DNA from 3 places in the Sphingobium sp. R-21 genome. Region 2 is predicted to be linked to each of the others. Evidence: predicted binding sites of a transcription regulator. Region 2 holds the regulator's gene; each other region holds the start of a gene.
What was found. Region 2 encodes LexA, which represses DNA repair genes until DNA is damaged. Its sites were predicted from a motif close to GTTCCNCNCTTGTTCT; they were not measured.
Positions count from the first base shown of each region.

Region 1: the regulator LexA is predicted to act here: its motif matches at 5,735-5,750, upstream of uvrA (excinuclease ABC subunit UvrA).
Region 3: the regulator LexA is predicted to act here: its motif matches at 3,742-3,757, upstream of rmuC (DNA recombination protein RmuC).

Region 1 is NZ_CP184374.1:401,224-411,174, reverse strand. Features, by position in the region: gene ACN9MX_RS01875 (hypothetical protein) at 1-23, opposite strand, end outside; gene ACN9MX_RS01870 (hypothetical protein) at 258-509, opposite strand; gene ACN9MX_RS01865 (hypothetical protein) at 589-819, opposite strand; gene ACN9MX_RS01860 (sensor histidine kinase) at 1,005-2,117, shown strand; gene ACN9MX_RS01855 (LytR/AlgR family response regulator transcription factor) at 2,119-2,862, shown strand; gene ACN9MX_RS01850 (NmrA family NAD(P)-binding protein) at 2,859-3,833, opposite strand; gene ACN9MX_RS01845 (UrcA family protein) at 4,130-4,474, opposite strand; gene ACN9MX_RS01840 (hypothetical protein) at 4,910-5,047, opposite strand; gene ACN9MX_RS01835 (septal ring lytic transglycosylase RlpA family protein) at 5,064-5,636, opposite strand; gene uvrA (excinuclease ABC subunit UvrA) at 5,796-8,708, shown strand; gene ACN9MX_RS01825 (hypothetical protein) at 8,784-9,605, shown strand; gene ACN9MX_RS01820 (pentapeptide repeat-containing protein) at 9,598-9,951, shown strand, end outside.
Region 2 is NZ_CP184375.1:1,081,947-1,091,897, reverse strand. Features, by position in the region: RNA gene ssrA (transfer-messenger RNA) at 1-109, opposite strand, end outside; gene ACN9MX_RS19580 (anthranilate synthase component II) at 197-787, shown strand; gene trpD (anthranilate phosphoribosyltransferase) at 983-1,975, shown strand; gene trpC (indole-3-glycerol phosphate synthase TrpC) at 1,972-2,763, shown strand; gene moaC (cyclic pyranopterin monophosphate synthase MoaC) at 2,760-3,245, shown strand; gene glp (molybdopterin molybdotransferase MoeA) at 3,242-4,429, shown strand; gene ACN9MX_RS19555 (hypothetical protein) at 4,491-4,649, opposite strand; gene lexA (transcriptional repressor LexA) at 4,804-5,490, shown strand; partial or broken gene ACN9MX_RS19545 (ComEC/Rec2 family competence protein) at 5,481-6,689, opposite strand; gene ACN9MX_RS19540 (hypothetical protein) at 6,619-7,038, shown strand; gene ACN9MX_RS19535 (ComEC/Rec2 family competence protein) at 7,327-8,259, opposite strand; gene gltX (glutamate--tRNA ligase) at 8,359-9,813, shown strand; gene ACN9MX_RS19525 (citrate synthase) at 9,831-9,951, shown strand, end outside.
Region 3 is NZ_CP184374.1:2,646,246-2,656,196, forward strand. Features, by position in the region: gene ACN9MX_RS12695 (murein hydrolase activator EnvC family protein) at 1-423, opposite strand, end outside; gene ACN9MX_RS12700 (23S rRNA (pseudouridine(1915)-N(3))-methyltransferase RlmH) at 545-967, opposite strand; gene rsfS (ribosome silencing factor) at 1,113-1,502, opposite strand; gene ACN9MX_RS12710 (nicotinate-nucleotide adenylyltransferase) at 1,515-2,147, opposite strand; gene rmuC (DNA recombination protein RmuC) at 2,306-3,727, opposite strand; gene ACN9MX_RS12720 (endo alpha-1,4 polygalactosaminidase) at 3,948-4,814, opposite strand; gene ACN9MX_RS12725 (cadherin domain-containing protein) at 5,427-9,713, shown strand; gene pelG (exopolysaccharide Pel transporter PelG) at 9,739-9,951, shown strand, end outside.

The DNA.
Region 1 (9,951 bases), on a different replicon from region 2:
GCAGGTCTTGCACTCGTGCCCATGTCTTTGCCCTCCGACTTCAAGTCGTAAGCAGAACATGCGCCCCATATGGTTACTGCAAGCTTAAGCGCCGGTTCTGCCGACAGGTACAGGGAATCATTTTTTCTTGTGCGGCGCAACATGTAATTTTTATGAATGCGCTCAATCGAATAACAGCCCCTGGCCAGCAGTGACCCGGCCCCGCGCAGCCAGCGCCTTCCCCCAATGCGCCGCAGGGAGCAGGCCCTGACCGCCCGCTATCCGGCGCGGCGCTCCAGGACCGCGCCGATCATGCTGCGCCACACGGTCACGTCACCCGCCTGCGCCATTTGCGCATCAGGCTCGCGCAGCGTGTGGAGGATCGCATAGGCATCGTCGATATGGTCCTGCCAACTGGCATCGACTGCGCTCGCCGCGTGCGGATCCTTGCCCTCGCCATTCAGGCTGAGCTGGCGCCCGGCCAGCACGCGGGCAATGCGTTCGATCGCGGGAGTGGCGGAAGTCGGCATATGAATTGGCTCCTCTCACCTGCGGGGGCAGCGACGCGGCCGCCCCTCCAACCGATCATATCACGATTTGCCGGGCCGTCTATCGCTCGTCCTTCTTGTCCTTGCCTTCGGGAAAGCCGGAAGAAGGGACCGGATCGCCATGGTCGCCAGGCGCCGTGGCCGATGGCGGATCGGACGCATCCATGCTGTCCATCAATCCCTCGTCCAGCTTCTCCTCGGTCGTCACGGCGTGGTCCTGCGCATCGGTGGACCGCTTGTCATGCGCTTCCTCGCGGCTGTTGGGCCTGATATCGGTCTTGTCGTTCATCATGCTCTCCTCGTGGTCGCGCCGCGCTGAAAAAGGCCAAAGCGGTCGCGAGCGCCTTCCGGAACAGGAAACGGACGGCGGCAAGGGCGGGTTCCGCCGGCCGCCTCCATCGACCAACGCATGGAAGCTTTCGACCAGCTTCGGCGCGAAGGGGCGACAGACGCCGCGCCCTCGCCTAGACTGCGGCCATGAACATAAAAAATGAAGACGGCGAGCCGGGCGTGCCGCCGACGGTCGCGCTTTATTCGATACTGGGTTTCTGGTTCTTCTACGCGATGCTGGTGACGCTGCGCGCCTCCGTCATGGGGTTCGAGGCGCAGGGAGCCATGGCCGCCCGCCGCGCGGTGGTGACGGTGATCGGCATCGTCGTCACCTGGATCCTCTATCTCTGCTTGCGGCGGTTCGACCGCCAGCCGCTGGCGACGCGCATCATCGCCGCCTTCTCGCTCGCCGCGCCCTTCGCGCTGGCCACGGCGGCCGCCAATTTCTACGTCTTCAACATCTACGACCCGGTCTCGCTCATCCCCGATAGCGATTATCAGAAATATGCCAGCGAACAGGGATTTGCCCTGATGCAGATCGTGGAGGACGCGATCAGCCGCTATTTCTTCCTCGCTGCCTGGGCCGGCCTCTATCTCGCCTTGTCCTATGCCAGCGAAGCCCATCGGGTGGAACGCCGCGCCGCCCGGCTGGAACGCGCCGCCCAGCAGGCGGAACTGCGCTCGCTGCGCTATCAGGTGAACCCCCATTTCCTGTTCAACACGCTGAACTCGCTCTCTTCCCTCGTCATGAAGGACCGGCGGGACGAGGCGGAACAGATGATCCTCTCCCTCTCCAATTTCTACCGCACCAGCCTGACGGGCGACCCGCTGGACGATGTCTCGCTGGAGGAGGAGGTGCACCTCCAGAAACTCTATCTCGACATCGAATCCGTGCGCTTTCCCGATCGCCTGTCGACCAGCATCCAGATCCCGCACCGGCTGCTGGGCGCCTGCGTCCCCGGACTGATCCTCCAGCCGCTGGTGGAAAACGCCATAAAATACGGGGTGTCGCGCACGTCCAGCCCAGTCACCATCACCATCGCCGCGCGGGAGGAGGAGGGCATGCTTCACCTCAGCGTCACCGACAATGGCGACAAGCCGCCAAGCGGCGCCGATGCGGGCAGCGGCATCGGCCTTGCCAATGTGCGCGACCGCCTGATTGCCCGCTTCGGTGAAGAGGGCCGCATCGACTATGGTCCGCGCAACGGCGGCGGCTTCACCGTGGACCTGACCCTGCCCATCATCCGACGGAGCATCTGACATGACCATCAGGACTCTCATCGTCGACGACGAACCGCTGGCGGTGGAACGCCTGCAGATGCTCTGCGCCCGTGAACCGCGCATCGCGCTGGTCGGCACCGCCAGCGATGGCGAAGCGGCGCTGCGCCTGATCGAGGGGCTGGAACCGGACCTGGTGATGCTGGACATCGCCATGCCGCTGCTCGACGGCATCGGCGTGGCGCGGGCTACCTCGCGCATGGGCCTCTGCCCGGCGGTGATCTTCGTCACCGCGTTCGAAGGTTTCGCGGTGGAGGCGTTCGACCTCGCCGCCGTGGACTATCTGCTGAAGCCGGTCGCGCATGAACGCCTGTCGCGCGCCATCGATCGCGTCGAACAGGCGCTGGGCAACCGCGCCGCGCCCTCCCCCGCCACCAGCGCGAAGGAGGAACCGGAATGGGCGGAGGAATTCTGGGTGCCGCACCGCTCCGAACTGATCCGCATCGGCGCGGCCCAGATCGACCGGATAGAGGCGGAGCGGGACTATATGCGGCTGCATGTCGGGGCCAACAGCTACCTTCTGCACCAGACGATCAGTTCGCTGGAAAACCGGCTGGACCCGCAGCAATTCGTCCGCCTGCACCGCTCGCACATCGTGCGCCGCGACCATATCTCCCGGCTTCGCCATGACGGCAGCGGCGTCTGGTCGGCCTGCCTCGCCGACGGCGGCGAAATCCGCATCGGCCGCACCTATCTCACCAACGCCCGCGCCATGGCCGGGCGCTAGGATTTCACAAACCGGGAGCTTGCGCGACTTAGCTTATAACGAACTGGGCTTATAACGAACTGGTCACCATAACTCGCGATCCACTTATCGAAAGAAGTGAGGGGCACTCCCCAGGCGTGGGTCGCGGCCAGATCGACCTTATATCCCTCCACATTGTTCCAGGCCTGGCTCGATGCGACGGCGGGATTGATCCCACTGGCTACCGCATCACTTTCCGACAGTGATACGGCAATGACGGGCTTTCCTGTGCCGGCCGCGATCTTGGCCGCCACTTCCTCCATGGTCAGCGCTTCGGCGGCAAGATCGATTGAGCGACCATTGAAACGGTCCGGGTTCCCGAATGCTGCGGCGGCAAACGCGCCCACGTCATCCGCGGCGATCCAATCGAGCCGGGTTTCGGTCGCGATCGCCGTTTCGATGCGTCCCCTTGCGGCCAATGCGGGGAACATGAAAGCTGCTTTTGGCGGCAACAGATTGTCCATCATGAAGGCGGGCTTCAGGATCACGAACCGGTCGAACCCCCGCGCCGCAACCGCTCCATTCACAGCGGATTTGCTGTCCCAGTAAGTGCGCGGCCAGCGCCCGTCATTCATCCCGACAAAGTCGGCCTGGTCCCCTGCGCGCGCGACAGACGTGTGAACAAATGTCTGAACGCCGGCGCGGTAGGCGGCATCCACCAGAGCCTGGCCGGTCCGGACCTCTCTATCAGGATCGTCCGGGCCAGCCGGCATCTGCATGGAAAATATGCCAGCGGCGCCGGCGACGGCCATGTCAAGGCTGGCCACATCGTCGAAGTCACCCTGCACGACCTCAACTCCTTGCTGCGTCAGCGCCCGCGCCGCAGCTGCGCCGGGATTGCGAACGAGCGCCCGCACATGGTACCCCGCTCGCAACAGCGCTCGGGCTGCCGCGCCTCCCTGAGCACCTGTCGCACCGGTCACCAGAATCGGGCTTTCCGTTGCACTCGCCATGTCATAGCTCCATCAAGATTGTGCTCGACGCTGATTGCTCCGGCGCTCAATTGCGTCCTGAAGTCCGGCTAACAGTCGATCAAACCGCCTGCAATCTGAATGGCGTCCGTCAGAACGGCATTGATCGGTGAGCGCCTATGGTCGCCGCCCATCAGGATATCGCGGGAACCGACACTCAAGGACGGCGATCTCATTTCATCGGATCGAAATCCGCGTTGGATCAGCTTTCGATCTGATCCGGAAACGAAAAAAGGCCCGGCATCCACCGGGCCTTCTTCAGGATCGACTGGAAAAACTCAGTTGCCCAGGCCGACCGGCTTTTCCTTGTTCATATCGGCATAGCGCTCGCCGCTCTGGGCCTTGGCGACCGCCAGTTCGACCGAGCTGCGCACATGCGCCGCGGCGACCGACTGGCATTTCTTCATTTCGGCAGAGGTCGCGCCATCCGCGCACACCTTCCAGGCGGCCCGCCAGATGCGGCCCTTCAGCATATTCTGTCCCTTCGCGCTGGACAGGTCCAGATCATGATAGTTGACCTCGACAGTCTTCCCGTTGGACTGGAATTCGGTGGCGGATGCCGCGCCGGCCGCACCCAGGGCGACGATGGCGGCGAAGGCGGGGGCGAACTTGAAGGCGATCATGGCAATTGTCTCCTCGACTCTAATGCTTTTCCCGGCCCCCTCGCGCCACGCGCTCGGCAAGCCTCAGGCGAAGAGAAGAGCGGCCTGAACAACCAGATCCCTGAATGAAGAGATCCCAGAACGAACAGATCATTGTCCCTGTCTTCGCACTTCATCCGTGTAGGCCTTTTGCGAATGCGTCGCTTTTCGCTTTCGACCGGCGGCCAGGCGGGTCGGCCAACGACGCTCTTCTCGACCAAATGCAGTCTGGCGCGGACGAACGACAATTTTACGTCAGGAAAACAGCCATTCCGTAACGTAAAATTACCAGGAGCCAAAGAATGACGCACATAAGAAAGCACCCCCGGCGCAAGGGAACGGCCGGGGGTGCATCCAGGAAGCTGTCGGGCTCTCCGGGATTTCTGTCAAATGCTCGGACGCGGATGGCTTCGATCCTTAGCGGATCGTCGCCTGCCGGATCGTCACCATGTCGGACGCCACCATATCGCGAAGGCGCAACCACCGTTTTTGCCATTCGATGATCCGCGCATCGGCGCCGCCCGGCAACATCCGCCGGGGACAAACCGACGACATTCTTCCACGAACGACATCATTGCCCCGACGCCGCCAGCTGGGCGCGCAGCTTGGCCAGCGTCCGCGCGTCGACGACGGGGCGCTCGGGCGCCTCCTTGCCCTCGCGCAGCTTCCTGCGGTCCTTTTCCGGCGGCTCCACCACGCGCACCCTGACCGGTGCATGGCCGGTGGCCCTGATCCCCAGTTGTTCCGCCGCGCCGCGCGACAGGTCGATGATCCGCCCCCGCCCGGCAAAGGGGCCGCGATCGTTGATCCGCACCAGGATCGTCCGCCCCGTGTCCAGCGCCGTCACCTCGACATAGCTTGGCAGGGGCAGCGTCACATGCGCCGCCGTCACCGCCCTCGGTCGGAAACGCTCGCCGCTCGCGGTCTGGTTCCCGCTCTCGCCGCCATACCAGCTCGCATAGCCCAGATAATCATAGACCGGATCGGCGGCAGGCACATAGGTCACGCCCCTGACGCTATAGGGCTTTCCCACTCGCACCGGCACGTCGCTCACGGGCCGATACCGCACGCCTCCGCCACAGGCCGCCAGCGCCATCGCCACGCCCAGCACGCCATATCGCATCCGAACCGAAATCCCGCTCATCCCCGCCCTTTAACCCGGCGAGGCGCGGGAGCAAAGCCGCTGCCTTTTCCTTTCGCCGCACAGTCCCTATCTTGCGCCCGACCGGCCCTTGCCTCCCAAGAACAAATCTGGAACAACACGCCCCATGAATCCCATCACCCCTCGGCAGAGGTTTCCCGAATGCTGACCACCATAAGCGTCCGCGGCGCGCGCGAGCATAATCTCAAGGGCGTCGACGTCGACCTGCCGCGCGACAGCCTGATCGTCATCACTGGCCTTTCCGGCTCGGGCAAGTCCTCCCTCGCCTTCGACACCATCTATGCCGAGGGTCAGCGCCGCTATGTTGAATCCCTCTCCGCCTATGCGCGCCAGTTCCTGGAGATGATGCAGAAGCCGGACGTCGAACATATTGACGGCCTCTCCCCCGCCATTTCCATCGAGCAGAAGACGACCAGCCGCAACCCGCGCTCGACGGTCGCCACGGTGACGGAGATCTACGACTATATGCGCCTGCTCTGGGCGCGCGTCGGCATTCCCTATTCGCCCGCCACCGGCCTTCCCATCAGCGCCCAGACGGTCAGCCAGATGGTCGATCGCGTGATGCAGTTACCCGATGGCGCGCGCTTCTACCTGCTCGCCCCCGTGGTGCGCGGCCGCAAGGGCGAATATCGCAAGGAACTGGCCGAATGGCAGAAGGCCGGCTTCACCCGCGTGCGCATCGACGGCGAACTCTACGCGATCGAGGACGCCCCCGCCCTCGACAAGAAATACAAGCATGACATCGAAGTGGTGGTCGACCGCCTCGCCGTCAGCGAAGACATGGCCACGCGCCTTGCCGACAGCTTCGAACAGGCGCTGAAACTCGCCGACGGCCTCGCCTATGTCGACCTGGCGGACGGCGTCGTCCCCGGCCGTGAGGAGGAGGCTGAATCCACCGGCAACCTCAAGGGCGCCGGCATCCCCGCCAACCGCATCGTCTTCAGCGAGAAGTTCGCCTGCCCCGTCAGCGGCTTCACCATAGCCGAGATCGAACCGCGCCTCTTCTCCTTCAACGCCCCCCAGGGCGCCTGCCCCGCCTGCGACGGCCTGGGCGAGCGGCAGGAGTTCGACCCCGAACTCGTCGTCCCCAACGAAGCCCTCAGCCTCAAGAAGGGCGCCATCGTCCCCTGGGCCAAGTCCAACCCGCCCAGCCCCTATTACATGCAGGTTCTCGGCTCCCTGGCGAAGGAGTTCGGCTTCTCCCTCGACACCCCCTGGGCCGACCTTCCGGGGGAGGTGAAGCTCATCATCCTCCACGGCACCGGCGGCAAGCCGGTCACCCTGCGCTTCGTCGACGGCCGCAAGAGCTATGAGGTCAAGAAAGCGTTCGAAGGCGTCATCGGCAACCTCAACCGCCGCCTCCTCCAGACCGAATCCGCCTGGATGCGGGAGGAGCTCAGCAAATATCAGACCGCCATGCCGTGCGAGACCTGCCACGGCGCCCGCCTCAAGCCCGAGGCGCTGGCGGTAAAGATCGCGGGAGAGGACATCTCCATGTCCACCCGCCGCTCGGTGGTGGACGCGCTCGGCTTCTTCTCCACCCTCCCCACCCGCCTCAACGACCAGCAGAACCAGATCGCCCGCGCCATCCTCAAGGAAATCGTGGAGCGCCTCGGCTTCCTCAACAATGTCGGCCTCGACTATCTGAACCTCGACCGCACCAGCGGCACCCTGTCCGGCGGCGAGTCCCAGCGCATCCGCCTCGCCTCCCAGATCGGCAGCGGCCTGTCGGGCGTCCTCTACGTCCTCGACGAACCGTCGATCGGCCTGCACCAGCGGGACAATGACCGCCTGCTCATCACGCTGAAGCGCCTGCGCGACCTCGGCAACACCGTCATCGTCGTGGAACATGATGAGGACGCGATCCGCACCGCCGACTATATCGTCGACATGGGGCCGGGCGCCGGCGTCCACGGCGGCACCATCGTCGCCCAGGGCACCCTGAACCAGCTCCTCGCGCACAAGGACAGCCTGACCGCCGACTATCTGAACGGCACCCGCCGCATTGAGGTACCGCCCCGCCGCCGCAAGGGTTCGGGCAAGAAACTCACCGTCCACAACGCCCGCGCCAACAATCTGCAAAACGTCACGGCGTCGATCCCGCTCGGCACCTTCACCTGCATCACCGGCGTGTCGGGATCGGGCAAGTCCAGCTTCACCATCGACACCCTCTACGCCGCCTCCGCCCGCACCCTGAACGGCGCCCGCATCGTCGCCGGCCCGCATGACAAGGTCACCGGCCTCGAAAATTGCGACAAGGTGATCGACATCGACCAGTCGCCCATCGGCCGCACCCCCCGCTCCAACCCGGCCACCTATACCGGCGCCTTCACCAACATCCGCGACTGGTTCGCGCAGCTTCCAGAGGCGCAGGCCCGCGGCTACAAGCCCGGCCGCTTCAGCTTCAACGTCAAGGGCGGCCGCTGCGAAGCCTGCCAGGGCGACGGCGTGCTCAAGATAGAGATGCACTTCCTCCCCGACGTCTACGTGACCTGCGACGTCTGCCACGGCGCCCGCTACAATCGCGAGACTCTGGAGGTGAAGTTCAAGGGCAAGTCCATCGCCGACGTGCTCGACATGACCGTCGAGGACGCGGTGGAATTCTTCAAGGCCGTCCCCCCCATCCGCGACAAGATGGCGATGCTCGCCGAAGTGGGCCTCGGCTATGTCAAGGTCGGCCAGCAGGCCACGACCCTGTCCGGCGGCGAAGCCCAGCGCGTCAAGCTCGCCAAGGAATTGTCGCGTCGCGCCACCGGCAACACCCTCTACATATTGGACGAGCCCACCACCGGCCTCCATTTCGAGGACGTCCGCAAACTGCTCGAAGTCCTCCACGCCCTGGTCGAACAGGGCAACAGCGTGGTCGTGATCGAACATAATCTGGATGTCATCAAGACCGCCGACTGGATCATCGACATGGGGCCAGAGGGCGGCGTCAAGGGCGGCGAAGTTGTCGCCGAAGGCACGCCGGAGAAGGTCGCGAAGAACGCGCGGAGCTTTACCGGGCGCTATTTGGCACCTTTGTTGGGGTTGGAGGCCGTGGCGGCGGAGTGAAACTCTTACCGAGCCACTTGCAACATTCGAGTTTATTTGGAAGAAATGACACCTCAATAGGGGATGAGGTCGAGCTTGGCGGATAATCGAATAAGAGTATTTTCAGAAGTGGTTGCCATCGATGCTTGGCACCAGCCTATCCAGGTTTCTGATTATTCAGCTTCAGTGCACGTCGATGTTACTTTCAAACAAGGAAGAGTTGGCGGAAACGATGATCGGTTCCCGTTCACCTTTCGTCTATCCTTGAAAAAGGCTACGCTGTTGGTAACGGTGGAGAGCCCGCTAGAGGTCGATAGGAAGTCCGTCGCTAGGAACGTCCCCGAAGCCCAGGTGGAGTACTCTCGCATCAAGCTGGCAAGGGAAAGCGCCGTAGCAAGGTTAGCAGCAGGCGCACGCCTCACGCCTTCTCACGTGAGTGCACATTTGAATGCCGCTGCGGAACTCAACGGTGAACATTCCGATCAAGTAGAGAAAAAATTGTCCTTAAGCACTCCGCCGACGATGGTGACATACGAACCGGTGGATCGATCAAACTATAGGTGGACTTTATCGCCAGTGCTTGAAGATGAACTTTCTGGCCAACCTTGGGACCCTGTTTCCAATCCGAGACTACGTATGGGATCATCTAAAACCTTGGGCAGGATTGAACCCATCATTAAAGCAGAAATATTCTGTGCTTTGGAAGACTTGGAAATATCGGATATAAAGCCTAAGGAAAAGCCTACGATATCAGCAAAAATTCATGATTTTGTTTTCGGTGATGAGAATAAGGCGGTCGCTATACAGCACCTGAAGCTTCTTTTGAGAGACGCCGATCTAGACCCCGGAAGCTTAGACAATCGATTTTCTGACGTTCTCTTAGCGAGCGTGATTGCTTTGGAAGATAGAAATGCCTGATTTTTCAGAGGGGTTGTTAAAAGCCTTAAAAATACTTCGTTCAGATAAAAAGTCCTTGAAAGAACTTGCTGGAATTTCTGGTGTAGATGTTTTCCGTTTCTTTAATCATGCTGACTTACGGAATTTAGACTTATCTCATCAAGATTTGACGGGTCTTAATTTTTTTGGAGCGGATTTCGGTAATACAAGGTTAGACGGCATTTCTTACGATGTTGGAGCATTCAATGGATCGAAAGTTTTGGAGAAATACTCTTCTCTGATCGACGATTTTGATTTTTGTCTTTCAGACATCCTTGATGATCTTTTCAAATATCTTTACGTTTTCGTTCAGATTCGACCAGAATCT
Region 2 (9,951 bases):
GGTACCGCCCCCGGGTCCGCTGCGCCTATTGCACGATACGATTTATCACCATAGCCGGGCGAACCCGGCAACGCCTTATATGGAGAGGCGCATCCGGTTTATCAAGCCGTCGCCGTTCGCAGGTCCAGGACAGTTCTCCCATCGATCCGGAATCCCGACTCTTCCCCTGCCTCCGATCCGGCGCTAAAGCCGCGGGATGATCCTCGTCATCGACAATTATGACAGCTTCACCTGGAACCTCGTCCACTACCTCATGGAACTGGGCGCGCAGGTTGAGGTCGTCCGCAACGACGCCATTTCCGCCGGCCAGGCCCTTTCCACCGGCGCGCAGGCATTTCTGCTCTCGCCGGGCCCCTGTACACCCAACGAGGCGGGCGTCAGCCTTGATCTCGTCGCCGCCTGCGCCGATGCCGGGGCGCCGTTATTGGGGGTGTGCCTCGGCCATCAGTCGATCGGCCAGCATTTCGGCGGTCAGGTCGTGCGCGGCGGGCTGATGCACGGAAAGACATCGCCGGTCACGCATGACGGCACCGGGCTGTTCCAGGGGCTGCCTTCGCCCTTTACGGCCACCCGCTATCATTCGCTGATCGTCGAGAACATTCCCGAAAGCCTTGTCGTCAACGCCACCAGCGAAGACGGTTCGGTCATGGGATTCCGGCACCGTGACCTGCCGATTCATTCGGTGCAGTTCCACCCGGAAAGCATCGCCACGGAACATGGCCACGACATGCTGGCGAATTTCATGCGGATCGCCGGCATTCCGGTCCGCGAACGCGTGGCGGGCTGAACCGCTTTCCCCGGCAGTCCGGCCGCCTGTCCTCCTGCTTCCTCAACGCCGGAAAATTGATCACCGTCAGTCCTGCGAATCCGGAATTAGGCGGCGCGATATGGCACCGCCCAGTACCACTCTGTTGCACATCCATAGCGACTTTCGCGTATCCCATCTCGACTCTGGCACCTTCCCATGATTAAGGCAGCGACCATGACCCGCCTGCCCGACCCTTGCGAGCCTCTCGACGCGCAACAGGCCGCAACAGCTTTCGACATGCTGTTCGATGCCGAGTTGCCGGAGGAGGAAATCGCCAGTTTCCTTGTCGCCATGGCCCGGCGGGGCGAGACGGCAACGGAAATCGCCGCCGCTGCCCGCGCCATGCGCAAGCGCATGATCCCGGTCACGGCGCCTGCGGGGACGATCGATGTCTGCGGCACGGGCGGTGACGGGCATCACACCCTCAATGTTTCGACCGCGGTGTCGCTGGTCGTCGCCGCTGCCGGCGTCCCCGTGGCCAAGCATGGCAACCGGGCAGCCTCCTCCAAGGCGGGCGCGGCCGATACGCTGGAGGCGCTCGGCCTGGACCTGGCGCGAGCAGCCACGACAGCAGAAGCAACGCTGGCCGATCTTGGCATCTGCTTCCTTTTTGCGCAGAATTATCATCCCGCGCTCAAACGGCTTGGTCCCATTCGCAGGGCGATCGGGGAACGCACCATCTTCAACCTGATGGGGCCGCTCGCCAATCCCGCAGGGGTGCGCCGCCAGCTGGTCGGCATCGCCCGCCCTGACTATGTCCCCGTCTATGCAGAGGCGCTGGCGGAACTGGGCGTCGATCACGCGATGATCGTTTCCGGCGACGAGGGACTGGATGAATTGTCGCTGGCCGGCGGCAACGTACTGGCGGAGGTGAAGGGCGGCAGCCTTGTCGCGATGCGTCGCCTCACCGCTGCGGAACTCGGCCTTTCCACCCATCCGGTCGATGCGATCCGGGGGGGCGACCCCGCCTTTAACGCTGCCGCCCTGCGCGCCCTGTTGCAAGGCGAAGCCGGCCCCTATCGCGATGCGGTACTGCTGAACGCTGCTGCCGCCCTTGTCGTGGCGGATGCCGTATCCGATTTTCGCGAAGGCGTGGAGGAAGCCGCCGAAACCATCGATCGCGGCCTTGCCAATGCGCTTCTCAATTGCTGGATTGCCTATAAATGACGAACAAGCTGATCGAAATCTGCGATATGAAGCGAGAGGAGGTCGCCAGCCGGAAGGCGGCAACCGCCATTTCCGCGCTGCACGCCCGCGCCGCCGAGCAGACGCCGCCGCGCGGCTTTCGCAAGGCGCTGGACGACGCAGCCCGCTCCGGATTCGGCCTGATCGCCGAGGTCAAGAAGGCCAGCCCGTCCAAGGGCCTGATCCGCCCGGACTTCGATCCCCCCGCCCATGCCCGCGCCTATGCGGCTGGCGGCGCAGCCTGTCTGTCAGTGCTGACCGACGCGCCCTTTTTCCAGGGGCGTGACGACTATCTGGTCGCGGCCCGCGCCGCCTGCGCCCTGCCGGTGCTGCGCAAGGATTTCATGATCGATCCCTGGCAGGTGCTGGAAAGCCGCGCATTGGGGGCGGACGCGATCCTGATCATCGTCGCGGCGCTCGACGACAATCAGATGGCGGAGATAGAGGACGCCGCGTTAGGCCTGGGCATGGACGCGCTGGTCGAAGTGCATGACGCGCAGGAACTGGAGCGGGCGATGAAACTCCGCTCGCGCCTGATTGGCGTCAACAATCGCGACCTTAGAGACTTCACCGTCGATTTCGCCCGGACATATGAATTGATCGGCTATGCTCCGGAAGGCTGCACCTTCGTCGCGGAAAGTGGTATCGGCAGCCACGATGACCTGATCGCCATGGCGGATCATGGCGTCCGCTGCTTCCTGGTGGGGGAAACGTTGATGAGACAGGCGGACGTCGAAACGGCCACACGCAAGCTGCTGACCGGCCAATGAGCAAGCTCACCCATCTGGACGAGGAGGGATCGGCCCATATGGTCGATGTTTCCGCCAAGGCGACAACCGCGCGCAAGGCCGTCGCGAGCGGCCGCATCAGCATGAGCGCCGAAGCGGCGGCGGCCATCGCGCAAGGTTTGGTGAAGAAGGGCGATGTGCTGGCCGTCGCCCGCGTCGCCGGTATCATGGCGGCCAAGCGGACCTCCGACCTGATCCCGCTCTGCCACCCCATTGCGCTCAGTTCCGTCAGCGTCGACCTCGACCTGGACGGCAACGGCGTGTCCGTGACGGCGACCGCAAAGACGGCCGGACAGACCGGCGTGGAAATGGAGGCGTTGACCGCCGCATCGGTCGCGTTGCTGACGGTCTATGACATGGCGAAGGCGCTGGACAAGGGCATGATCATCAGCAACGTGCGCCTGCTGGCCAAGAGCGGCGGCAAGTCCGGCGACTGGACAGCCAGGGAAGATGGCACGGTATGAGCCTGCTTCCCGTTGCGGAGGCGCAGAACCGCCTGATGGCGCTGGCAAGGCCGCTGCCGACGGATCATGCGCCTGTTGCCGCCTGCGCCGGACGCTGGCTGATGGAAGATGTCGCAGCACTGCGCGAGCAGCCCTGGGCCGACCTTTCTGCGATGGACGGCTATGCCGTTCGCGCCGCCGAATCGCCGGGGCCATGGCAGGTGGTTGCCGAAAGCGCGGCGGGTGGGGCGCTTCCTCCGCCGATCGAGCCCGGCCAGGCTTGCCGCATCTTCACCGGAGCGCCCTTGCCGCCGGGCGCAGACGCCATATTGATCCAGGAAAATGCTGCCCGCGAAGGAAATAGGCTGCGCGGCCTCGAAGAGGCGCTGGCTGCGGGCCGCCATGTCCGCTCGGCCGGCTCCGATTTCCGCAAGGACGATCTCCTGCTGACCGCCGGCAGCGCGCTTGGCCCCGCGCAGATCGCGCTTGCCGCAGTGGCGGGGCATGGCGCACTGCCCGTTTCCCGCCGGGCGCGGGTCGCGTTGATCTCCACCGGCAATGAACTGGTGCCGCCCGGCGCGTCGACGCAGCCAGGCCAGCTTCCGTCATCTAACGCACCCATGCTGGCGGCCCTGCTTGCGAGCCTCCCCTGCGACATCATCGACCTGGGGATCGTGCGAGATGACCTGCCCGGCATGGCCCAGGCCTTTGCTCGCGCCGCCGATGCCGATGCCGACATCATCGTTTCGACCGGCGGCGCGTCGGTCGGCGACCATGATGTCGTCCGTCCAGCCTTCGCCCAGGCTGGCGGCTCGCTCGATTTCTGGAAAATTCGCATGCGGCCGGGCAAGCCGCTGATGGCAGGGACATTGGATTCCGCCATCTTCCTGGGCCTGCCCGGCAATCCGGTATCAGCCTTCGTAACCGCGACGCTGTTCCTGCTGCCGCTGGTCCGCCACATGATGGGCGCGGCATCGCCCCTGCCGCGCACCGCGGTCGCGACATTGGCAGCGCCACTACCCGCCACGGGGGAACGGGACGACTATCTTCGCGCCTTCCGCACTGAAGCCGGCATCGTTTCGGTGACGTCGCAGGATAGCGCCGCCACCGCCGCCCTGGCCATGTCGGACTGCCTCATCCTGCGCCCCGGAGGCTCCGCTCCGGCGGCGGCAGGCGATCCCGTCACGGTGCTTCCCCTTGCCTAAGGCCCTTGCATAAGGAAAGGGGCCGCCACGCGACCCCTCCCAGTGCAAAGCTGATGATTGTTCAGCGCTGCTGCTTGCCGGGCGACTTGTCCTGACGGCGCTCATCACCCATTTGGCCCTGCTGGTCTTCCTGCTGTTGCTGGCGTCCGCCCTGATTGGCACGGTCGCCGCCCTGCTGATCGCGACGTTGATCGCCGCCCTGGTTGTTCTGGTTGGCCATCTTACTCTCCTATTCACCTTCTTCGGGGAAGGCACGCTTGAAAACGGCCCGGCTGCTCGCGCGTTCCCATAAACGCGGCGAACCGTTAGGCGCTTGACTTGCCCCGTTCCGTTTCCTATGCGTTCCCTATCCGTTCCAAAGAAGGGCAGGCGAAATGTTGACACCCAAGCAACAGGAATTGCTGAGCTTCATCCAGATCCGGCTGGAAGAGGGAGGCGTATCTCCTTCTTTCGAGGAGATGAAGGAAGCGCTGGACCTGCGGTCGAAATCCGGCATCCATCGCCTGATCAATGCGCTGGAGGAGCGCGGCTTCATCCGCCGCCTGCCCAATCGTGCCCGCGCTCTTGAAGTGCTCAAGCTGCCCGATGCCATGCATCGCGCGCCCAGGCTGGTCGTTCCTGCCAAGGCGCCGGTGACAACTGCTCCTGCCTTGAGCAAACCACCGATCGTCGCCAATGACATATTGGAGATTCCCCTGCATGGCCGCATCGCGGCCGGTGTTCCGATAGAGGCATTGGAGGGACAGAATATGCTCTCCGTACCCGCGGCACTGCTTGGGACCGGGGATCATTATGCGCTGGAAGTCGCAGGGGACTCCATGGTCGAGGCAGGCATACTCGACGGCGACTTCGCGCTTATCCAGCGCACCGAAGTCGCGCGGGAGGGGCAGATTGTCGTCGCTCTGATCGATGAAAATGAAGCGACGCTCAAATATTTCCGGCGAGAAGGGCCCAAAGTCAGACTCGATCCTGCCAATAGTGCCTATGAACCGCAGATCTACGACCCGCGTCAGGTTCGCATTCAGGGCAAGTTGGCCGGACTGCTGCGACGCTATAACTGACCGCGTACGGACCGGCGCGGCCAAGGGGAAGGTCGCGCAATCCACGGATGCCCGTCGTTCCGCATTTTCGCGCTGCGCACGCTACCATGGTCCAGATCGATGGCCAGCCCCCCGGTCTGAGCGAGGAATCGTCTGTCCACCTTCAACCAGCGAGGTCGGCAGGCGCCCGGCAGTCTACGGTCACTGACGACGATATCGGCATTGGCGCAATCCCGCGCCAATATCGCATGGTCGATATTTACATTGCTTCGGGTGAGCAAAATGTTCCACTTCCGTCCCCCGCCCATCAGGCGGACGGCGCAGAGATCAAGCGAACAACGTGCCTGGGGCAACGCCGGCAATGCTTCCAACGCGCCACCGTAACCAGCGCTTTCCGCCAGCATGTCGCGTGTGTAACTTCCAGCCCGTGCCCGCAATATCGCCATGCCACTTGCGGTGCGAACCGCGACGTGGCGGCCATCGCTGCTGATCAATATGCCAGGCATCGGGGTTGCGAGGATCATGGTCACGCCTGCGGCAACGGGCATCAGGCCCGCCCAGCGCCAGTGACTCCGCCATAGGAGGCACCACAGCATGCCGAGCATCACGAGGCCGAAAACAGCGCCGGATTGGGCGGGCGTCAGCATCACTGCCCATGGGCTGGATGCTACGCCATGGGCCACCAGCAGCAGCAGGTCCAGCGCCCGCGCAGCAAGCCACCAGAAGGGCGCGCCCCACCCGCCCAGATCGAACAGCAAGGCCAGCGCTTCCAGCGGCATGACGACCAGAGTGGTAAGGGGTATGGCGACCAGATTGGCGACCGATCCCAGCATGCCCGCCTTGTGAAAATGGAACAGAGCGATCGGCGCGAGGACCAGTTCGACCACCAGACCCGTAAGCAACATGCCCGCAAGACTGCGCCCCAGCCGGCGCCATGCCGCCTCGTCGCGCGCGGCTGCAAAGCGTCGGAAAGCGGGATGCTCGCCCAGTGAAACCAGAGCGACCACGGCGGCGAAACTCATCTGGAAACTCGGTCCCATCAACGCTTCGGGCCATATGGCGAGCACCACCAGCGCACCGGCCGCGACCAGGCGGAGGGTGATCGCATCCCGCCCCGTCGCCAGTCCTCCGAGCACCAGCAGGGCAGCGATGCAGGACCGCACGGTCGGCACTTCGGCGCCGGTAGGCAAGTTATGGTTAACACCAGTGGCTACAAGACCACAAAGTCAGGTCTGGCACCGTGTCCGTGTTCTGTGGCAAACACAGGCCATGTGGAGCCTTACACAGAAAGTCACATTCGATCCCAAAAGCGGACGACCAGAAGCGCCTCTATACTGGCGCCTCACGACCTTCTGCGTCATCGCAGCGTGGGTGCTGGCGCTCATATTATTCTTTTATACGGCGCTTGCGATCCGCGATGGGGCACCTGATTTAGCAGCCACTTGCGCCCTAATGGCAATCGCCATGCTGGTCATCGTCCACTGGCGCAAAAGGCAAATTCGTCAAGAGCAGCGTAAGTTCGACCAGCTTGTGGCCGATTACGAAAAGGCCATTTCAAACCCGACATAGCCAGCAGCGCCAAACTGACAGGCCAGGAGCCAATTAAGTGGAAGTGATCGGGATCATTCTTGCGGTGGCATTCGCCTCATGTCTCCTTTTCGGCTTTCGATCAGGCAACATGCCAATCAAAGCGCCATTGCGCGAACCCAGCCGTCACGAAACGCCTCTCTATTTTTGGTCGTTGCTGCGTTCTACGGGGTTGGCCTCATCTTAGGTGCGAGCATGATTATATCTGGCTAAGGCGCTGGGCACATTTTCATGATCCACGGATTTCTGAGGGTTTTAGCGTGTTGACTCCTATAACGCACTGGTCAGGATCGTATAACCGAGGCCGGCCAAAGCTCCACCGCCTGCCGCAAGGAGCATCAGCGGCCAATCAAGCGCTGCCCGGCGGCTGAGCGCCATCAGCCGCATCAGCAAAAAGATCACCACACCGATCAGTGCCGTCACATGCAGGCCGCTGATCGACAGGAGATGCGCAAGGCCGCTCCGCCGCATCGCCTCCGCATCGGCTTGCATGATCGCACCCTGATCACCCGTGGCCAGCGCAGCAGCAATGCCGGCCCCCTCGCCCGGAACGCGCGTCAGAATGTGATCGAACAAACGCGTTCTCAGGCGCGGACCTGTGGTGGCGGGTCGCAGGATCGTGATGGGCGGCAGCGCACGGCCGGTTGCGCCGATACCATCGAAATAGGCCCGGCGCGCAAAATCATAGCCGCCCGGCAAGCTGGGCGGCGCAGGCGGCATCAGCCTGGTACGGACGGCCACGACGGCCCCCTCGCCCAGTCCAGCCGGCGTCGAAGACTCGTCAAGATTGATGCGTATCAGGGCGGGCAGCGCCGGCATGCCGATCGGCCGGATCAAAAGCCGACTCATGCGCTGAGCAGGCAATCTCTGAACGGATTGGACTTCTCCCTTCAGCGCAACAATGACAGGGCGGGCCAGCGGGGGCGATCCCACCAACATCGCCTTGCCCCAGACCAGCAGGCAACCCATGCAGGCCAGGAGGCTGCCAGCGATGAGCGCCTGCCGCGTCCGGCCACCCGATGGCAAAAGCAGCGCAGCGGAGGCGACTCCCAGCATCACGCAGCAGAAAGCAAGCCAATCCAGCCGGTTGGGCAGAACGAACCAGGTGGCTATGCCCGCCGCCAAGGCCACGGGAACCCAGAGCGGCAACCGTTCGCGCTCTTCCTCCAGCCACAGTTCCAGCGGGCGCCAGATCGGCGCCATCCTCCCTCCAACCCAAGTGGCAACGGAGGTTTGTCGTGGCTCGAAAGCCATGCTAGGGGGCGTCGCGATCATGGATAGGCCGGGTGGATATCTGGACAAATGTCAGGGAATGAAGCGGTGAGTTCTACGGGATTGAACAAGCAGGTGGTAACCCGTTTTGCGCCTTCGCCCACTGGTTTTCTTCACATTGGCGGCGCGCGCACCGCGTTGTTCAACTGGCTGTTCGCCCGCCACCATGGCGGCAAGTTCCTGCTGCGGATAGAGGATACCGACCGGACCCGTTCGACGGAGGAGGCGGTCGCTGCGATCTTCGATGGCCTGGAATGGCTCGGCCTGGGCGGGGATGAGCCAGCAGTCTTCCAATTCGAACGCGCGCCGCGCCATGCCGAAGTGGCGAACCAGATGCTTGCGGCAGGCCATGCCTATCGCTGCTATGCGACCGCCGAGGAATTGGCCGAGCTGCGCGAACAGCAGCGCGCCGCCAGGCAGCCTATGCGCTATGACGGGCGCTGGCGCGACCGCGATCCTTCGGAAGCGCCCGAAGGCGCGCCCTTCGTCATCCGCCTGAAGGCGCCCCGCGAAGGCGAGACGGTGATCGAGGATGCCGTGCAGGGCCGCGTCGTCGTACAGAATGCGGAACTGGACGACATGATCCTGCTGCGGTCGGACGGGACGCCCACCTATATGCTGGCCGTCGTGGTCGACGATCATGATATGGGCGTCACCCACGTCATTCGCGGTGACGATCACCTCAACAATGCATTCCGCCAGCTAGGCATCATAAAGGCGATGAATTGGGAAGAACCCGTCTACGCCCATATCCCGCTGATCCACGGTTCCGACGGCGCAAAGCTGTCGAAGCGACATGGTGCGCTGGGCGTCGACGCCTATCGCGACGAGATGGGCATGCTCCCCGAGGCGGTGCTCAACTATCTGTTGAGGCTGGGCTGGGGCCATGGCGACGAGGAGATCATCTCTCGCGAACGCGCCGTGGAACTCTTTGATATCACAGGCGTCGGCCGCTCGCCCTCTCGCTTCGACATGAAGAAGCTCGAAAATCTGAATGGCCATTATCTGCGCGAGGCGGACGATGCACGCCTTGCCGCGCTGGTTGCTCCCAGGGTCGCGGCGAGGCTGAACGTGGCTCTGCCCGAGAGTGGAGAGAAGCTGCTCACAGAGGCCATGCCCTCGCTCAAGCCGCGGGCCAGGACGCTTAACGAAATTGCCGAAGGCGCCGAGTTCCTGTTCAAGAATGGCCCGCTGGATTTTGACGAGAAGGCTCTTGCTCTGCTAGACGATTCTGCGCGCGTGCTGCTGGGACAGACAGCCGACGCTCTTGCACCCGTCCAGTCCTGGACGGTCGAAGCGATCGAAGAAGCCATTCGCCGCGTGGCAGAGGATGCCGGCCTCGGGCTTGGAAAGGTCGCGCAGCCATTGCGCGCGGCGCTGACCGGTCGCACGGTTTCGCCGGGAATTTTCGACGTCCTTTTCCTTCTGGGAAAGGCGGAGAGCTTGGAACGATTGGCCGCTGCAAGGCACGCATCGGCCAATTGAAGTATCAGGAGAACACCATGTCGGATAACAATGCCACTTTGAGCGTCGGCGGCGATGCAAAGGACTATGCCATTCTGAACGGCACGGTCGGACCGCAGGTGATCGACGTTCGCAAGCTCTACGCCAACACCGGCATGT
Region 3 (9,951 bases), on a different replicon from region 2:
CAGCGCCAATGGTCGCTGCGCCATCATCTGCAAGGCGGCGGTCAGGCGCACCACTGGCTCCTGCCTGGCGGCCAGACGAGCGGCCTGCGCGCGCTGAAGCCGGGCGACAATGGCGATGCGGGCCTGCGCGGCCTGGATGTCGGCCTCTGCCTGCTGGATGCGGGCGGCCATGGCGGCGGCGCGGCGACGGGCCTGATCGGCTTCGCTGCGGGCCGCGGCCGCCTGTTTCTCCAGCCGCTCGGAACGCGACCGCGCTTCCTCCGACTGGCGGCGCGCGGTCTTCAGGGCGGCCTGTTCCTCGCTGAGGCTGGTCCCGCCAGTGCCCGTCAGGATGATGGCCTGCCCATCGGCGGCGGGCAGGCGCGATCCGGCGAGCGCCGCCGCACCAGCAAGACATGCCGCGAAGATTGCCGTCCGTCTCAACCAAGGCCCCCTGCCGGCCCGCTATGCCGACCGCATCTGACTAGGCCGTGTTTGGGCGGAATGAAAGAACCTCCATTCCCGCATATTCCTGATCGGCGCAGGAACACGGGTCCGGTGGGCGCTATCCCTCGCGATGATAGGGATGGCCGGCCAGGATCGAGCAAGCCCGCCATAATTGCTCGGCCAGCATGGCGCGGGCCATCATGTGCGGCCATGTCATCGCGCCAAAGGCGATCAGCAGGTCGGCCTTGTCCCGCTCCGCATCGTCGAAGCCATCGGCCGCGCCGATCAGGAAGCGGCATTCGCGCTTGCCGGAATCGCGCCAGCCCTCGACATGACGGGCGAAATCAAGGGAACTGAGTTGCCTGCCCTTTTCGTCGAGCATGACGGTCACCGTGCCCGGCGAGGCCGGCGGCAGCTTGCCGCCCCGGTCGGGCAGTTCGGTGATCTTGAACGGCATGGTCAGCCGCTTGGCATAACGGTCGACCAGTTCCGCTTCGGGCGAGCGCCCGATCTTTCCGCGGGCAATGATGTGGAGAAGCATGTCCCCCCACTAGAGCGGGTTTCGATCTGATTGAATCAGATCGCCGCTCAGGTTTCCTTGTTTTCCGCGATTTCTTAACCAGCGATCGGTTCCGATCGCTTGGAAATCGCTCTAACGGCTCAGGACACGCTTGTCGAAGGGCGGCTCAGGCGGTTCCCGCTACCGGCGCGTCGACGAAACCCCACATCCGTTCCAGATTGTAGAAGCTGCGAACCTCCGGCCGGAAAAGGTGGACGATCACGTCACCCGCGTCGATCAGCACCCAATCAGCCACGGGCAGGCCCTCGACGCGGGCGGAGCGGCCAGTCGCCTGCTTGATCCGCTCGGCCAGCTTCTGCGCCATCGATGCCACCTGACGGGATGAACGCCCGCTGGCGATCACCATATGATCGGCGATGCTGCTCTTGCCTTCGAGGGGGATGGAGATGGTTTCCTGCGCCTGGTCGTCGTCAAGCGACTTCAAGACAAGGTCGTGCAGGGCGGCAACGCTGTCGGCATTATGAGCCGTGTCGTTGGCGGGATGCGGTCTGGTCAAAGATGCTCCATTCTAGACAATCAACCGGCGCGTGAGCGGGTCGCGCACGCGTTTGTGTTCATATTCGCGATGCCAGAGGGGGTCTGCCTGCCGCAGCAGGGTCGCCGATCTTGGATCAGGGCGAAAGCGCAGAAGCACAAGCGCCGGCGGTCTCCAATCCGTCCATGCTGCACTCTGGCGTGCGGGCCGGACGAAGCGCCGCAGCCAGCTCATGGCCGATGAGCCACGGGCGTCCTCATCATAGCCGGGCCGGGCGATTACGGCAATGGGCATAATCCGGGCTATGCCACGCCAGTCCCTCCATTGGCCGAACTGGGCAAGATTGTCCGCCCCCATCAACCAGATGAAGCGATTGCGGCGATAGCGGCTTTGCAGCGCCTTCACCGTGTCGATCGTGTAGCGGGTATGAAGCCGCGCCTCGATCGCAGTTGGCCGGATGAGGTTGCGCCGCGCAACTTTTTGGGCGTGGGCAAGACGGGCGGGTAGGGGCGCCATGCCGGTTTTCGGCTTGAGCGGGTTGCCCGGAGAGACCAGCCACCAGACTTCATCCAGTCGCAGAGCATCGATCGCGAACAGGGAAATATCCCGGTGTCCGTCATGCGCCGGATTGAAGGAGCCGCCGAGAAGGCCGATGCGTTTCATGATTCGCCCATGCCAGTCAGCGGCCCCGCACGCAAATTCAACGGGTGTGACGGGAGCACTCTCTTATTCTTAGTGAGCTAATAAATGGCCGCGACAAGCAATCTCAGCGTCCCATCCTGTGGTGAACGGCATTGGTTAGCTTCCTAATTTCATGCCGCCTTCTATTCTGCCGCGTTCGGCAGGGCCCGAATCGCTTCCGCCGAAGAGGGTTCGCGGACCAGCGCCTCCACCGGCTCCAGTTCCTCCAGTTCTTTGCCACCCGTCTCGATATTGAGGTCGCGAAGCTTGCGCCCCGTCACCAGCACACGACCTTCGAAGCTGCCGACGAAGCTGTTATAATCGGCCACGGCCCCGTTCAGCCGGTTGCCCAGCTTCTTGAGCGAACTCGCCGCTCCGGCCAGCCGCTCATATAGTTCCTTCCCCAGCATGCCGATTCGCTTGGCCTCGTCCGCCATCTTTTCCTGGCGCCAAACCGCCGCGACGGTCCGGGCGATGGCGATGAGGTTGGTCGGCGTGGCCAGCAGCACCCGCTTTGCAAAGCCATGGTCCCAAAGCTGGGGATCATGCTCCAGCGCCGCGGAGAGGAAATGTTCGCCGGGCACGAACATGATCACATAATCGGGCGCCTCGTCGAACTGGTCGGCATAGCTTTTCCGCCCCAATGTATCGACATGCGCGCGCATGGCGGCGGCGTGGGCGGACAGCAGCCGTTTCCTCTCCTCCTCGCTCTCCGCGCCATAGGCATCCTGATAGGCATTCAGCGACACCTTGGCGTCAATCACCAGCGCCCGCCCGCCCGGAATGCGCAGGATCGCATCGGGGCGCAAACGGCCGTCCTCGCCCTCCACGCTCACTTCGGTCCGGAAATCCACATGCTCGGACAGCCCACAGGTTTCCAGGACATTGCGCAACTGCTGTTCGCCCCAGCGCCCGCGCGCCTTGGGTGCATGGCGCAGCGAATCGACCAGCCGCTGGGCCTCGGCGCGCACCGCCTCCTGGCCCGTCTTCATCGATTCGATCTCGCCGCGAAGGATGCCATAGGCCTCTGTCCGCTGCTGCTCGATCTGGGTGATCTTCTGGTCGTAGCGCTGGATCGTCTCGTTGACCGGATGCAGCAATTGCCTGAGCTGCGCCTCGCTCTTCTCATGCGCCTGCGTCATGCGCTGGTCGGCGCGTTCCAGGAAATGGCTCTGCGCCTGGTGCAGCAGCTTGCCGCCAATCTCGCTGAACTGGGCGGAAAGCTGCTCCTTCGCGTCCTTGAGCGCGGCGATCTGCGCCTCGAAGGCTTCCGCCCGTGCCTGCGTGTCGGATCGCAACGCCGCCAGTTCCCGCCCCGCCACTTCCCGCGCCGCGCGCTCCGCTTCCACCTTCTGCGCCAGATCCGCCGCCTGCGCCGCGCGTTCCTGCGCCACCACCAGTTCCTGGATGGCGGCATTGCGCTGGGCCGCCGCCATGTCGAGCTTGCCCGCCAGATCGGCCTTTTCCGCCAGCAGCGGAGCCACGGACCGGCCCCGCGCCAGCCAGCCGATCGCCAGCCCCGCGACCAGAGCGACAATGACAAAGATGGTGGCCAGGCTGTCCATATATGCCCCTTTCCAGAACGAAAGGTGAACCTAGCCGCATGACGTCAATGCCGCAAGTCGGATTGTCTCGCCACAGAATTGAAAAAACAGATAAAAACTTAAGAATAGTGACAAGTCGTAACCGATATTAAAGAGAAATAGTGCAAGAAATAGATTGTCGAATTTCCCTTTTGCACGCGTAAATCCGCTCCATTTCTGCCGAAATTATCAATGGATCATGTCAGTTGCACCGGTCGGGCGCAGGCCGATCGAGCGCGACGACGGTGATGATCGTCGAAATCTGCGCACTGACAGATGTACTGCACACCCGTGTTCGATCGAATGAGCCTGCTGGCCATTCTTCCGGATATTCCGCATTGAAGGCGGGTTTTCCCGCCGCGATATAGGGCGCGGTATCGGAACAGAAATTGTCCAGGACGCAGCCTTCGAACAGGATCGCGTCGAACAGGGGAAGGAGCTTGGCGGATGATTTGCTCGCGTTCTTCTGCACCGGTTTCAGCCCATAGCCCCGTGCCCGAACCGACAGGGCGGTGACATAATCGATCATATCCTGCTCGGTCAGGGCGAAGCCGGTGGTCGATGCGCCATCCTCGAAGGAATCCATGACGTCGAATTCGACATAATCAAATCCCTTGTCGCGGCACATGCGCAATCGGTCATCCATGATCTGGATGAACTCGGGATAGCGGCGGATGTCGATATAGCGTTCCCCCGCAAAACCGGGATAGCTGTTGCCCAACAGTCCGGAAATGGCGGCCAGGCTGGCATAGTCTGGACGATTATTTTCGGCCGATCCAATGTCGAGATAACAGATCGTCCTGATCCCGCTGGCCTTGGCAAGCGTCACATAACTCGTCGGCGTGTCGAACCCGTCGACGTCGAGATAGGCGACCGCAGGCGGTGTCGCCGGTAATCCCTGGCTCTGCAATATCCAGTCCCAACTGGACAGCGGCGGCGGTGACGGGGTCGGTGACGGGCTGGGCGAAGGCGCTGGTGTTGGCGCGGGCGTCGGAGTCGGGGCGCTATTGTTGTTGGCGCCGCCACCGCTACCGCCACCACCACAGCCAGCAAGCATCAAAGCTGCCATTGCCAAGGCGCTGAGTTGCGAGAGATTTTTGTGAGCCGGAGACATAGTCATGGTCCCTGTATTTCGGGAACATTGATCGTGGATCACGAAATGGTTCCGGCGGGACGGGCAATCAAAACTGGCAACCTTATAAAGAAAAACAACTCACTCTGGGATATACCCTAAGATATAAATCAAATTTTATAATCGACGATCTCATATGTCGAATGATAGACCAATCTATTCATGAACGGGACAATTTTATGGGAATGCTGGTTAAATGAAGTTGACATAAGATCGTATCTAACAGCACATTAACCATGGAAAAAAATTGTTAAAAATCGAGTCGCCCCAAGATTGCGTGGTTTGACTGTAGCCATATGCGGCGCTTCCGATGTCCGGGCCGCAAGGGCGTTTTGAGAAAAGTGAGCTTTTTACTCTGATATCGCCTTATTGGCACGGATAATGGCCGGGACGGGCCGGATGGCATCGATTTATCGTCGATGCCAGGAGAAGTGCTGTCCTTCATTGTCCAATATATGTTCTGTCTCGGCTTTGCCGAATAAAAGAAAAAACGTTCAGGTCGCAAACTTATGATGTGATTTCCAGGATCCATAAGTTTGGGGGTTTGTCATGACCTTTGGCCATAGCGTCACAATAGACGGCTCTCTGGATGACTGGTTTGCCACCGATCGGATCGATGACAACAGTAATTCCGGCTATCAGATCTATTCAACCGTGGATAATGGCGACTTCGTCTTCGCGCTGAAGGCGCCCGTCGCCATCGGGACGAATACGACGATCTGGCTGAACACGGATGGCAAGACGTCCACCGGCTATCAGATATTCGGCTATGCGGGCGGCGCGGAATATAACATCAATTTCGCCGCCGACGGGACGATCAATCTCTATACCGGCGCTGCAGGTGAGACCCTGGTGCTCGGCGGCCTGACCGCCGCCTGGTCCGCTGATCACACGACCGTCGAATTCCGGCTGCCGACCGCTTCGGTGGGCAATCCGGCGGCGATGTACAGCTATTACGACATCAACGACACGATCTTCCTGCCGTCGAACTACCAGTCTGCACCTTTCACGGTCTTCAATCAGCCGACGGCGACCGAGGCGCCCGACATGCGGATCGGCATCGTCTTTTCGCAGACGACCTCCGATGCCTATTTCAACTCGACCGCCTATTCCCAGCTCTTCATGTCGGTCCAGTCCCAGGCGATGCAGGCCGGCATCCCCTTCGACATCCTGACCGAAGCCGATCTGACCGATCTCAACAAGCTTTCCCATTATGACGCGCTGGTCTTTCCGTCCTTCCGCAACGTACCGGTCGACCAGGTGGAGGCGATTACCCACACGCTCGAAATGGCCAGCAAGCAACTGGGCATAGGGCTCATCACCGCGGGCGAGTTCATGACGAACCAGCCCTATGTGAGTGGAGGCACCATTGGCGGCGACCCGCTTCCGGGTGATCCCTATGCGGCGATGAAGGTCCTGTTCGACGCCACGCGGGTCACGGGGGGCACCGGCAACGTGCAGGTGAACGCGACCGATCCGGCGGGTCTAGTGCTGGATCACTATACGAACGGACAACTCGTCAACAGCTACACCAATGTCGGGTGGAACGCCTTCACCAGCGTCAGCGGCACTGGCCAGACGATCGCGACCGAAACCATCAACGGCGGCCAGACCTATACGGCGGCGCTCGCCACCCAGACGGGATCGGCGCGCAATGTCCTCTTCTCCAGCGACGGCGTCATGGCCGACGCCAATATGCTGCAACAGGCGATAAGCTATGCGGTCAACGGGACCGGCCTGTCGGTCGGCCTGCATCTGACCCGCGATTCCGGCATCGTCGCTGCGCGCGTCGACATGGATCAGAGCCAGGAACTGGAAGACGTCAATCCGCCGGGATCCACGCCGGGCATCTACGACAAGCTGTTGCCCATCCTCACCCAATGGAAGGCCGACTACAATTTCGTCGGCAGCTTTTTCATCAATGTCGGGAATGGAACGAACGGCACCGGCACGGACTGGGCCATATCGGCGCCCTATTACAAGGCGATACTGGATCTGGGCAGCGAGATCGGCACGCACAGCCTGACCCATCCTGACGATACCAACAAGCTGAGCGCGAGCCAGATCGCGACGGAGTTCGGCGGCAGCACCTCGATCATCAACACCCAGCTCAGCAATTATCTGGGCTACGCCTTCCAGGTGGCCGGCGCCGCTGTCCCCGGCATGCCGGAAACGCTGCCGGTCTCCCAGGAGATCATGAAATATGTGACGGATTATCTGACGGGCGGCTATGCGGCGCAGGGGGCGGGCTTTCCCAATGCCTTCGGCTATATGACGCCCGACAATCAGAGCCAGATCTATTTCGCGCCCAACACCTCCTTCGATTTTACCCTGGTCGAGTTCCAGGGAAAGAGCGTGGCTGATGCCACCAGCGCCTGGCTGGCCGAATTCGACAAGCTCGTTGCCAATGCGCAAACCCCTGTGATCGTCTGGCCCTGGCATGATTATGGCGCGGCGGACTTCGTGTCGGGCAGTCCGACGGCTGACGGCCCCTATGACATTTCGATGTTCAACGCCTGGCTGCAACATGCGGTCGCGGCCAACATGGAATTTGTGACACTGGACGATCTGGCGCACCGGATGACGGCGCTCAAGAGTTCGACAATCACCTCGACGGTGGTTGGAACCACCATCACCGCCTCCGTCACGGGAGCCAATGTCGGCAATCTCTCGCTCGATGTCGACCGCCAGGGATCACTGGTCATACAGAATGTCTCGGGCTGGTATGCCTATGACAGCGACAGCGTATTCCTGCCGCAGAGCGGCGGCACATTCACCATCCACATGGGCGCTGCGGCAGACGACGTGACCCATATCATCGACCTGCCGATGCGGTCGGTGCTGATGAACGTCACGGGTGACGGTCGCAATCTGGCCTTCTCGCTGGTGGGCGAGGGCAAGGTCATCATCGATATCGCCAATCCCGGCGCCAAGGACGTCATCGTCAGCGGCGCCACATTGGCCAGCCAGGTCGGAGAGATCGTGACGCTGGATCTCGGCAGCTCCGGCCTTCACAATGTCACGCTGGAAACGGGATATCAGCCCGTGATCACTTCCGACGGCGGCGGCGACAGCGCGGTGTTTTCAAGGCCGGAGAACGGCACATTGGTCACCACCGTCACCGCCACCGATGCGGATGTCGGTGACGTCGTCGCCTATTCCATATCCGGCGGGGCGGATGCGGCCAGGTTCGCGATCAACAGCACGACCGGCGTACTTTCGTTCATCAACGCACCGAATTTCGAAGCGCCCACCGATGTCGGCCAGGATAATGTCTACAATGTGGTGGTCCGCGCCTCCGACGGCTATCTGTTCGATGAACAGGCCATGGCGGTCACCGTCACCAATGTGAACGAGGTGCCCGTCATCACCTCAAATGGCGGTGGAGCGTCAGCGGCCATCTCCGTTCCTGAAAACACCACCATAGTGACCACGGTCCAGGCGATCGACCCCGACGCGGGGACGACGCTGGTCTATTCGATCGTCGGGGGTCCGGATCGCACGGCATTTGCGATTGATCCATCGACGGGAGCGCTCAGTTTCCTGACCCCGCCCAATTACGAAGCCCCTGCCGATGCAAACGGAAACAATGTCTACAGCTTGACCGTCCGCGCATCCGACGGGACATTGTTCGCTGATCAGGCGATCAACGTCACCATTACCAATGCGAACGAATCCACGCCCGTCATCACTTCGGGCGGCGGTGGCGACACGGCTGCCATTTCCGTTTCCAGCGGCACGAAACCCGTCATGAAGGTGACGGCCATCGATCCTGATGTCGGCACGACGCTGGTCTATTCGATCGCCGGGGGAGCGGATGCCAGCAAATTCACGATCAACGCGTCGACCGGCCAGCTCAACTTCCTGAACGCGCCCAATTTTCTGCTGCCGACCGATGCCGGCAACGACAATGTCTACGATGTGACGGTTCGCGCTTCGGACGGAACATTCTATGACCAACAGGCCATTGCAGTGACCGTCACCATATTCAACGCACCGCCGATCATCACGTCCAATGGCGGTGGCGCGTCGGCCACGATCAATGTGGCGGAGAACAGGACGGCGGTGACGACTGTCCATGCGACCGATGTCAATATCGGCCAGACCGTCAGCTATTCGCTGGGATCGGCAGTTGATGGATCACTCTTCAATATTGATCCGGCCACGGGTGTCCTGACCTTCAAAACGGCTGCGGATTTCGAAAGTCCCACCGACTCCAATCAGGACAACCGCTACCAGGTGCAGGTGTTGGCGACCGACAGCCTGGGTGCGCAGGATTTCCAGAACCTGACCATCGTCATCACCAACGTCAAAGGCGTTTCGCTGACGGCGGCGAATGGCGGATCGACGCTGACGGGCACGGGGGAGGAAGATACGCTGAAGGGAGCGGCGGGCAACGACACGCTGATCGGCAACGGCGGCAACGACACGCTGGTCGGCAATGGCGGTAATGACGTTATCGATGGCGGAGCAGGCAATGATCGCATCACCGGCGGAGCGGGGGCCGATATATTGACGGGGGGTTCGGGTGCCGATCTGTTCATCTACAATGCAATCGGCAACAGCACGCCCCTCGTCATGGATCGGATCATGGATTTCGAGGATGGCATCGACAAGATAAGCCTGTCTGGCATCGATGCCAATATTGTGCTTGGCGGCAGTCAGCACTTCGCATTCGTTACAGGAGCCTTCACCGCGCCCGGACAGATCCATGTCTATTCGGACGGCACGGATAGCTTTGTCGAAGCGAATACGGACAATAATCCTGCAACGATTGAAATGGCGATCAGGTTGATCGGTGTGCATAACCTGACCGCGAGCGATTTCCTGCTTTAGGCCTGGACATGAGGAGGGCGGGAACATGGCAGGGATCGGTTTCAGGCTGGATCGGATAGCGCGGGAGGAGGGGCTGGGCGGCATCGCCCGCGCCACTTTCCAGGGCGCTGTCATCAGCTCCGGTCCGTGGCTGATAACCGCCTGCGCCATATTCCTGCTTCAGGGCTGGACCCGCTCGGTCATGCAACCTGCCGACCATGTGATCGTCCAGACAAGCCTGGTCTATGCCTTTGGCGTG